One region of the Pseudomonas iranensis genome, then DNA from elsewhere that is predicted to be linked to it. Evidence: predicted binding sites of a transcription regulator. Region 1 holds the regulator's gene; each other region holds the start of a gene.

What was found. The regulator sigma-54, encoded in region 1, starts transcription at its own class of promoters, with help from an activator protein. The targets are predictions, from matches to a motif close to ANTGGCATNNANNTTGCTNT.
Positions count from the first base shown of each region.
Region 2: the regulator sigma-54 is predicted to act here: its motif matches at 1,721-1,740, upstream of HU724_RS09675 (CmpA/NrtA family ABC transporter substrate-binding protein).
Region 3: the regulator sigma-54 is predicted to act here: its motif matches at 2,070-2,089, upstream of glnK (P-II family nitrogen regulator).

Region 1 is NZ_CP077092.1:1,189,456-1,192,711, reverse strand. Features, by position in the region: gene lptA (lipopolysaccharide transport periplasmic protein LptA) at 1-204, shown strand, start outside; gene lptB (LPS export ABC transporter ATP-binding protein) at 204-929, shown strand; gene HU724_RS05190 (RNA polymerase factor sigma-54) at 1,096-2,586, shown strand; gene hpf (ribosome hibernation-promoting factor, HPF/YfiA family) at 2,660-2,968, shown strand; gene ptsN (PTS IIA-like nitrogen regulatory protein PtsN) at 2,981-3,256, shown strand, end outside.
Region 2 is NZ_CP077092.1:2,168,077-2,171,332, reverse strand. Features, by position in the region: gene rmf (ribosome modulation factor) at 101-316, shown strand; gene HU724_RS09680 (quinone-dependent dihydroorotate dehydrogenase) at 614-1,633, opposite strand; gene HU724_RS09675 (CmpA/NrtA family ABC transporter substrate-binding protein) at 1,852-3,063, shown strand; gene HU724_RS09670 (ANTAR domain-containing response regulator) at 3,079-3,256, shown strand, end outside.
Region 3 is NZ_CP077092.1:6,059,779-6,063,034, forward strand. Features, by position in the region: gene HU724_RS27410 (ammonium transporter) at 173-1,510, opposite strand; gene glnK (P-II family nitrogen regulator) at 1,548-1,886, opposite strand; gene HU724_RS27420 (accessory factor UbiK family protein) at 2,281-2,541, shown strand; gene HU724_RS27425 (HigA family addiction module antitoxin) at 2,754-3,023, opposite strand.

The sequences.
Region 1 (3,256 bases):
CAGCAGAACCGGGTAGTGCTGATCGACAAGGCCAAGGTTATCGACAAGGATAACAACGTCACCCAGGGCGAAAAAATCGTCTACGACACCGTGAAGAAACTGGCCAGCGCCGGTCGCGCCACGGGCAGCAAGGTCACCGAATCGCGTCCGCGCATCGACATGGTGATCCAGCCGAAGAAGAAAACCGAAGAGAAATCCCAGTAATGGCAACTCTGAAAGCTCAGCACCTGGCCAAGGCCTATAAAAGCCGCCAGGTCGTGCGTGACGTCAGCCTGTCGATCGACAGCGGGCAGATCGTCGGCTTGCTCGGCCCGAACGGCGCCGGCAAGACCACGTGCTTCTACATGATCGTCGGCCTGGTGCAGGCGGATCAGGGCCGCGTGCTGATCGATGATCTGGACGTCAGCCATCAGCCTATGCACGGCCGCGCCAAGGCCGGTATCGGCTATCTGCCGCAAGAAGCGTCGATCTTCCGCAAACTGTCGGTCGCCGACAACATCATGGCGATCCTCGAGACACGCCCGGAGCTCGACAAGGCCGGTCGTCGCAAGGAGCTGGAAAGCCTGCTGCAGGAATTCCACATCAGCCACATCCGCGACAACCTCGGCATGAGCCTGTCCGGTGGTGAGCGCCGCCGGGTGGAAATCGCTCGTGCCCTGGCCACTGCGCCGAAATTCATCCTGCTCGACGAACCGTTCGCCGGTGTCGACCCGATCTCGGTCGGCGACATCAAGCAGATCATCCATCACCTCAAGGCCAAGGGCATCGGTGTGCTGATCACCGACCACAACGTCCGTGAAACCCTGGATATCTGCGAAACCGCTTACATCGTCAACGACGGTCAACTGATCGCCGAAGGTGATGCCGAAACCATCCTGGCCAACGATCTGGTCAAGGAAGTGTATCTGGGTCACGAGTTCCGCCTGTAAGCGCGACAGCGCTGTATCGATTCAAGGCGCATTTATCCGCTTTAATTGTTACAGCGCTCTAGGCAAACACTTCAGTTTCAGGCATATAATTTGCTTAAGTTTGGCGCTTCGGCGCCCTGTAGTGGATGGCGCAAAGCGCCGGCGAATAAGGTGTTAAGCCCCTGCCATGAAACCATCGCTAGTCTTGAGAATGGGCCAGCAGCTGACGATGACACCGCAGCTGCAACAGGCCATCCGCCTGCTCCAATTGTCGACCCTGGACCTGCAACAGGAGATCCAGGAGGCTCTGGAATCCAATCCGATGCTCGAGCGCCAGGAAGAAGGCGACGACTTCGACAACGCCGATCCTCTGGCCGACAACGCCGAACAGAAGCCCGCCGAAATCCAGGAACCCTCCTACCAGGAAACCGCCCCGACGGTGGACAACCTCGAGGATGGCGAATGGAACGAGCGCATCCCCAACGAACTGCCAGTAGATACCGCCTGGGAAGACGTCTACCAGACCAGCGCCAGTAGCCTGCCGAGCAGCGATGACGATGAGTGGGATTTCACCACCCGCACGTCCGCCGGCGAGAGCCTGCAGAGCCATCTGCTCTGGCAACTGAACCTGGCGCCGATGTCCGACACCGATCGCCTGATCGCCGTCACCCTGATCGACTGCATCAACAATCAGGGCTATCTGGACGAAACACTCGAAGAAATTCTTGAAGCGTTCGATCCTGAACTGGACATCGAGCTCGACGAGATCGAAGCCGTCCTGCATCGCATCCAGCAATTCGAGCCCGCCGGTATCGGCGCCCGCAACCTCAGCGAATGCCTGCTGCTGCAACTTCGCCAGTTGCCAGCCAAAACACCGTGGTTGGCCGAGGCCAAGCGCCTCGTCGCCGATTACATCGACCTGCTCGGCAGCCGCGATTACAGCCAGTTGATGCGCCGGATGAAGCTCAAGGAAGACGAGCTGCGCCAGGTCATCGAACTGGTGCAGAGTCTCAATCCGCGTCCGGGCTCGCAGATCGAGTCGACCGAAGCCGAATACGTCATTCCCGATGTGATCGTGCGCAAGGACAACGAGCGCTGGCTGGTCGAGCTGAACCAGGAATCGGTGCCCCGCCTTCGCGTCAACGCCCAATACGCCGGTTTTGTGAAGCGTGCCGACACCAGCGCCGACAACACCTTCATGCGTAATCAATTGCAGGAAGCCCGCTGGTTCATCAAGAGCCTGCAGAGCCGCAACGAAACCCTGATGAAAGTGGCCACGCAGATCGTCGAACATCAGCGCGGTTTCCTCGAATACGGCGACGAAGCGATGAAGCCGTTGGTATTGCATGACATCGCCGAAGCGGTCGGCATGCACGAATCGACGATTTCCCGGGTGACCACGCAAAAATTCATGCATACCCCGCGCGGTATTTATGAGCTGAAATACTTTTTCTCCAGCCACGTCAGCACCGCCGAAGGCGGCGAATGCTCGTCCACGGCGATCCGCGCGATCATCAAAAAACTGGTCGCTGCGGAAAATCAGAAAAAGCCGTTGAGTGACAGCAAGATCGCTGGTTTACTGGAGGCACAAGGCATTCAGGTGGCTCGCCGCACCGTCGCCAAGTACCGCGAATCCCTCGGAATCGCGCCTTCGAGCGAACGCAAGCGGTTGATGTAAGCCACGTTACAGCGTTCCAGTGGCAGGCTTTTCGGCCTGCCGCTTTATGCACTGGCAACGAAGGAGAAGCTGTATGCAAGTCAACATCAGTGGACACCAACTGGAAGTGACCCAACCTCTGCGTTCCTACATCGAGGAAAAACTCCAACGACTGGAGCGACATTTCGACAAGATCACCAACGTGCAGGTCACGATGTGCGTCGAAAAGCTGAAGCAGAAGATCGAAGCCACCTTGCATATCCCCGGCAGCGAAGTGGTCGCCAACGCAGAAGATACCGACATGTATGCTGCGATCGACTCACTCACCGACAAGCTGGATCGCCAACTCAAAAAGCATAAGGAAAAGACCCAGAGCCTCCTCCAGGGCGCGACCGGTCGTTAACACCCCTATCCCATGATCCGACTTGAAACCATCCTGACCCCCGGCCGTTCCCAAGTGAACGCGCCGGGCGGCAGCAAGAAAAAAGCCCTCGAACAGATTGCCAACCTGATCCACCGCGAAGTACCGGATCTGGCGATGCAGGATGTCTTCGAGGCGCTGATCGCCCGTGAAAAACTCGGTTCCACCGGTTTTGGCAACGGCATCGCCATTCCCCACTGCCGCCTCAAGGGCTGCGCGGGGCCAGTGAGTGCCCTGTTGCACCTCGAAGCCCCGATCGATTTCGACGCC
Region 2 (3,256 bases), 980 kb from region 1:
TCGCCACGCCGGCAGCGAGCCGCACGATGGCAGGTTTTTTCTGCCAGACCTCAATTGAGGTCAACGCGACACTACAGTCAACAAGTGAGGGAAACACCCTATGAGAAGACTTAAGCGTGATCCGTTGGAAAGAGCATTTTTGCGCGGATATCAATATGGCGTTGGTGGCAAATCCCGTGAGCTTTGCCCATTTACTCTACCGTCGGTACGTCAAGCCTGGATCAACGGCTGGCGAGAAGGACGCGGCGACAACTGGGACGGTATGACCGGCACTGCGGGAATCCACAGACTCAACGAACTTCACGCCGTCGGCTGACACAGGGCATTTATTCCGACACGACAATCTGAATTTGCAATGAATTAACCACGCACGTCCTTCCCGGACGGCGGGCTACGGCCCAGGGGCTCCTTCGAGGAGCCCTTTTTAATGCCTGCAAAAAGGGTTAACCGGTTCCACGTGGCGAGGGGATTTATCCCCGCTCGGCTGCGCAGAAGTCGCGAAGTCCGAACTTCAATTTACCCGGCATATCAATGTGCAAGGTTTGGGGCTGCTGGGCAGCCCAGCGGGGATAAATCCCCTCGCCACAAAGGCCCCCCAACGCCTCGGCAATCCTCAGCGCAACGCGGCGATGGCGTCTACCGATTCACGAATCAGCGCCGGGCCTTTGTAGATGAAGCCCGAATAGATCTGCACCAGGCTTGCACCGGCAGTGATCTTCTCCGCCGCGTGCTTGCCTTCGGTAATCCCGCCCGCAGCAATGATCGGCAAACGCCCGGCCAATTCGCCCGCCAGCACTTTCACGGTATGGGTGCTCTTCTCACGCACCGGCGCGCCGGACAGACCGCCCGCCTCGTCGCCGTGCTCCATGCCTTCGACGCCGACACGGCTCAAAGTCGTATTGGTGGCGATGACCGCGTCCATGCCGGTTTCGATCAATGCCTGGGCAACCTGCGCAGTCTCTTCGTCGGTCATGTCCGGCGCGATCTTGATCGCCAGCGGCACATGCTTGCCGTGACGCAGGGCCAGTTCGGCGCGACGGGTGGCCAGATCAGCGAGCAATTGCTTGAGCGAGTCACCGAACTGCAGGCTGCGCAGGCCCGGGGTGTTTGGCGAGCTGACGTTGACGGTGACGTAGCTGGCGTGGGCGTAGACCTTGTCCAGGCAGATCAGGTAATCGTCGACCGCACGCTCGACGGGAGTGTCGAAGTTCTTGCCGATGTTGATGCCCAGCACGCCCTGGTATTTTGCCGCAGCGACCCGCGCCAGCAGGTTATCCACACCGAGGTTGTTGAAGCCCATGCGGTTGATGATCGCCTCGGCTTCCGGCAGGCGGAAGATCCGTGGTTTCGGGTTACCCGGCTGCGGACGCGGGGTCACGGTGCCGATTTCGACAAAACCGAAACCCAGTTGCGCAAAGCCATCGATAGCCGCGCCGTTCTTGTCCAGGCCTGCCGCCAGCCCCACCGGGTTCGGGAACTCCAGCCCCATGACGGTCACCGGCATTTTCGCCGGCGCCTTGCACAGCAAGCCGTTGAGGCCCAAACGTCCACCCGCGCCGATCAGATCCAGCGACAGATCGTGGGAGGTTTCCGGGGAAAGTTTGAACAACAGCTGACGGGCCAGGGTGTACATGGGCGGCAATGACTCGGGCGGCGAAAAGAGGCGGCGATTATAGCCGGGCATCGTCCCCCGGCGCGAGGCGCCTGCGCGAATCAGGCGACTGGCATATGCCTTGCACCACCCCGCTCATCAGTCTGCCGACCAATGACGGCGCGCAGACCAGGACAATGGCGTCGTCCCCGGGTTTTGCCTGCGCAGAATCCGGGACGACGTTTTTTTTGAGGTAGCGTATGAACGAAACGTCCTTGGGGCCTCTGGCCTGGGTCAATGGCAGCGATGCGCCGGAAAAGAGCGCGATCGATCTAGGCTTCATGGCGCTGAGCGACTGCGCCTCGGTGGTGGTCGCCGCCACCCAGGGCTTCGCCCAGCCCTACGGCCTGACCCTGAACCTCAAGCGGCAGGCGTCATGGGCCAACTTGCGCGACAAACTGGTCAGCGGCGAACTGGATGCCGCGCACAGCCTGTACGGGCTGATTTATGCGGTGCACCTGGGCATCGGCGGCGTCGCGCCGACCGACATGGCGGTGCTGATGGGCCTGAACCAGAATGGCCAGAGCCTGAATCTGTCCCATGGCTTGCAACAGGCTGGCGTGAACAGTCCTGAAGCGCTCGATCGGTATGTGCACCAAAGCCGCGCAAAACTGACCTTCGCCCAGACCTTTCCCACCGGCACCCACGCGATGTGGCTTTATTACTGGCTGGCGAGCCAGGGCATTCATCCGTTGCAGGACGTCGACAGTGTGGTGGTGCCGCCGCCGCAAATGGTTGCGCACCTGCAAGCCGGGCGCATCGACGGCTTTTGCGTCGGCGAACCGTGGGCGGCGAGCGCCGTGCAGCAGGATCTCGGCTTCACCCTGGCGACCAGCCAGAGCATCTGGCCCGACCACCCGGAAAAAGTCCTCGGCTGCACCCGCGAATTCGTTGAGCAATATCCCAACACCGCGCGGGCGCTGGTCATGGCCATTCTTGAGGCCAGCCGCTTCATCGAAGAAAGCCCGGAAAACCGCCGCAGCACTGCGCAATTGCTCAGCGCCGCCGAATACCTCGACACCCCCGCCGCGTGCATCGAGCCGCGTTTTATGGGTGACTACGCCGATGGCCTCGGTAATCGCTGGCAGGATCCGCATGCGCTGCGTTTTCATGGCGATGGCGAGGTCAATCTGCCCTACCTTTCCGACGGCATGTGGTTCATGACCCAGTTCCGTCGCTGGGGTCTGTTGCGCGAGGATCCGGATTATCTGGCCGTCGCCCGCCAGGTTCAGCGCCTGGATCTGTATCGCGAGGCAGCGAGCGCTGTTGGCGTCGCGTCTTCCTGCGCAGACCTGCGCAGCAGCCAGTTGCTCGATGGCAAGGTCTGGGACGGCAGCGATCCGGCGGGCTATGCGCGCAGTTTCAAGCTGCACGCGTTGAACGACGATGCACCCCTTCTCGCCCGCCGCTGACAGGAGACCGCGAACATGTTGCGCATTCTGCTGATCAACGACACCGCAAAAAAAGTCGGACGCCTGAAAGCGGCGCTGACCGAGGCCGGCTTCGAGGTAATCGACGAGTCCGGCCTGACCATCGACCTGCCGGCGCGCGTCGAAACGGTGCGCCCGGACGTGATCCTGATCGATACCGAGTCACCGAGCCGCG
Region 3 (3,256 bases), 1.2 Mb from region 1:
AAAAAACAAAGGCCCTAATATTCCTGCAGCGATGTAAGCGATTGCCCGCAGAAAAAGCCTCGTCGTAAAGACGACCAAAGCCGTAAGAAAAATCCTTTCAGCCGCTCCCTGAATGACAAATCCCGGACAAAAAAATGCCCGGCGAACCGGGCAATTTTTTTATCGCGCGTACTTACAGGTTGTAGCCGCGTTCGTTGTGTTGTGCCAGATCGAGGCCGACCGACTCTTCTTCCTCGGTTACGCGCAGACCCATGACGGCGTCCAGCACCTTGAGGATGATGAAGGTGACGATCGCGGTGTAGATCACCGTGAAGCCGACGCCTTTGATCTGAATCCAGACCTGCGCGCCGATGTCAGTCACGGTGCCGAAGCCGCCCAGTGCCGGTGCGGCAAACACACCGGTGAGGATCGCGCCGAGGATACCGCCGATACCGTGCACGCCGAAGGCGTCCAGGGAATCGTCATAGCCGAGTTTGCGCTTCAGGGTGGTGGCGCAGAAGAAGCACACCACGCCTGCGGCCAGACCGATCACCAGTGCACCCATCGGGCCGACGGTGCCAGCGGCCGGGGTGATCGCGACCAGACCGGCGACCACACCCGAAGCAATGCCCAGCGCGCTTGGCTTGCCGTGGGTGACCCACTCGGCAAACATCCAGCCCAGTGCGGCAGCGGCAGTGGCGATCTGGGTAACCAGCATGGCCATACCGGCAGTGCCGTTGGCAGCGGCAGCGGAACCGGCGTTGAAGCCGAACCAGCCGACCCACAGCATCGCCGCGCCCATCAGCGTGTAGCCGAGGTTGTGCGGAGCCATTGGTGTGGTCGGGAAGCCTTTGCGCTTGCCCAGTACCAGGCACGCGACCAGACCGGCGATACCGGCGTTGATGTGCACCACGGTGCCGCCAGCGAAGTCGAGCACGCCCCAGTCCCACATCAGGCCGCCGTTACCGGACCAGACCATGTGCGCGATCGGTGCATAAACCAGAGTGAACCAGATGCCCATGAAGATCAGCATCGCGGAGAACTTCATGCGCTCGGCGAACGCACCGACTATCAGCGCCGGGGTGATGATCGCGAAGGTCATCTGGAAGGTAATGAACACCGCCTCAGGGAACAGCGCCGCCGGGCCGGTGATGCTCGAAGGCGTGACACCGGCGAGGAACGCCTTGCCCATGCCGCCGAAGAACGAATTGAAGTTGACGACGCCCTGTTCCATGCCGGTAGTGTCGAAGGCAATGCTGTAGCCATAAATGACCCACAGGATGCTGATCAGACCGGTAATGGCGAAGCACTGCATCAGCACGGAAAGAATGTTTTTCGAGCGAACCATGCCGCCGTAGAACAGCGCCAGGCCCGGGATCGTCATGAACAGCACGAGTGCCGTCGAGGTGAGCATCCAGGCGGTGTCGCCGGAATTGAGGACTGGCGCTGCCACTTCGTCTGCCGCCATGGCGATGCCGGGCATTACGATGGACAACAGGGCGCCTAGCCCTGCGAATTTACGCAGAGTCATATTGTTTTCTCCTGGGGCGTTGGGTTTGTGGCGGCGCTTAGATCGCGTCGGTATCGGTTTCGCCGGTACGGATGCGGATCGCCTGTTCCAGATTGACCACGAAGATCTTGCCGTCACCGATCTTGCCGGTGTTGGCCGCTTTGGTTATCGCCTCGATAACCCGATCCAGATCCTTGTCGTCGATGGCCACGTCGATTTTCACCTTGGGCAGAAAATCGACCACATATTCCGCGCCGCGATACAGCTCGGTGTGACCCTTCTGCCGGCCGAAGCCTTTGACTTCAGTGACGGTAATGCCCTGCACGCCGATTTCGGACAGCGACTCGCGCACGTCGTCCAACTTGAACGGCTTGATGATGGCAGTGACTAGCTTCATGAAACTCTCTCCCGAATTGGTGGACTTGCCCCAGGAAAACAAACCCGTCTCAAGTCTAAGCGCAGTGCCTGGCTTTGTAACGCATCGTTGACGCCAGCTAACCGCATCAGACGAAACTCCCCGCTTCGTCTGCCGCACTGCATTCGTCACAGCGACTGCATCAGTGCATGGGTCGAGGGTGACTAAGCAGAAACCTTGCCAGCTCGGCAAAAACCCTGCATTTCAATCCCTTGGCCCCTGTTGCACGCGCTCGTGCAGAAAAGCTTTTGCCGATACGCACAACAACGGTGCGCCACCGTCCGTCCCCCTGCGCGAAAAGCGTGCATCCGTGCAACGGAATTGACTATAGACACTGCGTGATACACTGCCGGCCATTGTTTCCAGGACATTTCCCATGCTCGCGCCCAAAGACTTCCTCGACGCCCTGAGCGGCACCGCCTCCCGCCTGTTCAGCGGCGACACGCCACTGCCGAAAGCCGAAATCGAAAGCCAGTTCAAGATGCTGCTGCAAAGTGCCTTCAGCAAACTCGATCTGGTCAGCCGGGAAGAGTTTGATAGTCAGATGGTGGTGTTGGCTCGCACGCGCGCCCGCCTCGAAAGCCTCGAAGCCAAGGTTGCCGAGATGGAAGCGAAGCTGACACCGCCCGCGGAATAATTCGCGCCCCCTGTAGGGGCTGCCGAAGGCTGCGATCTTTTGATCTATAGACCTTCAACCATCCCCGCAACGTCCTACAACCTTTATGACCGCCGTCCGATTGCGCCAAAAAGCCCAGGTTTCTAAGCTCATCTGATACTGAATGTTCAGCAGAGGGTTTGGCGACCAGGGCAGGGCCATGGTGGAAAAGGGCTTCGCGGATGCTGCAATCGCTATAAACCCGCATGCCGGAGCTGGGCCCTGCGCAAATCGTAAGTCGATTGGAGATTCATCCAGAACTCAGGCGTAGTGTTGAGATGAGTGGCAAGGCTGATTGCCAGATCGGCGCAGATCCTGAGCTGGCATTTCACAAGCTTTTCGATCTCACTTTCGGGCCAGTTCGTGGGCATGGCCAGATCCATGACAGTCATGCCCAACGGCTCCATGAACTCTTTATTCAGAACCTCGCCCGGATGAATCGGGCGCATACCATTGCGGTTCATTTTTCGCCTCCAGAGGCTGCGTTGAGTGACCAAACTGGAGCATCCGATTCAGGAAAACAAGACCATCAAAACCGTTTGGCCGGCGTCCTACAACTAATAGGGCATAACCCTACGAGAATCAGCGTCTGCGCCTGATTCCGTGAGTTCTTGGCTGTGATTAGGCTGGTGGCTTTCGCCTGCGCTGGTCGATCCTATTCGTCGAGTTCCAGGCGATACACATTGATCGCCAGACA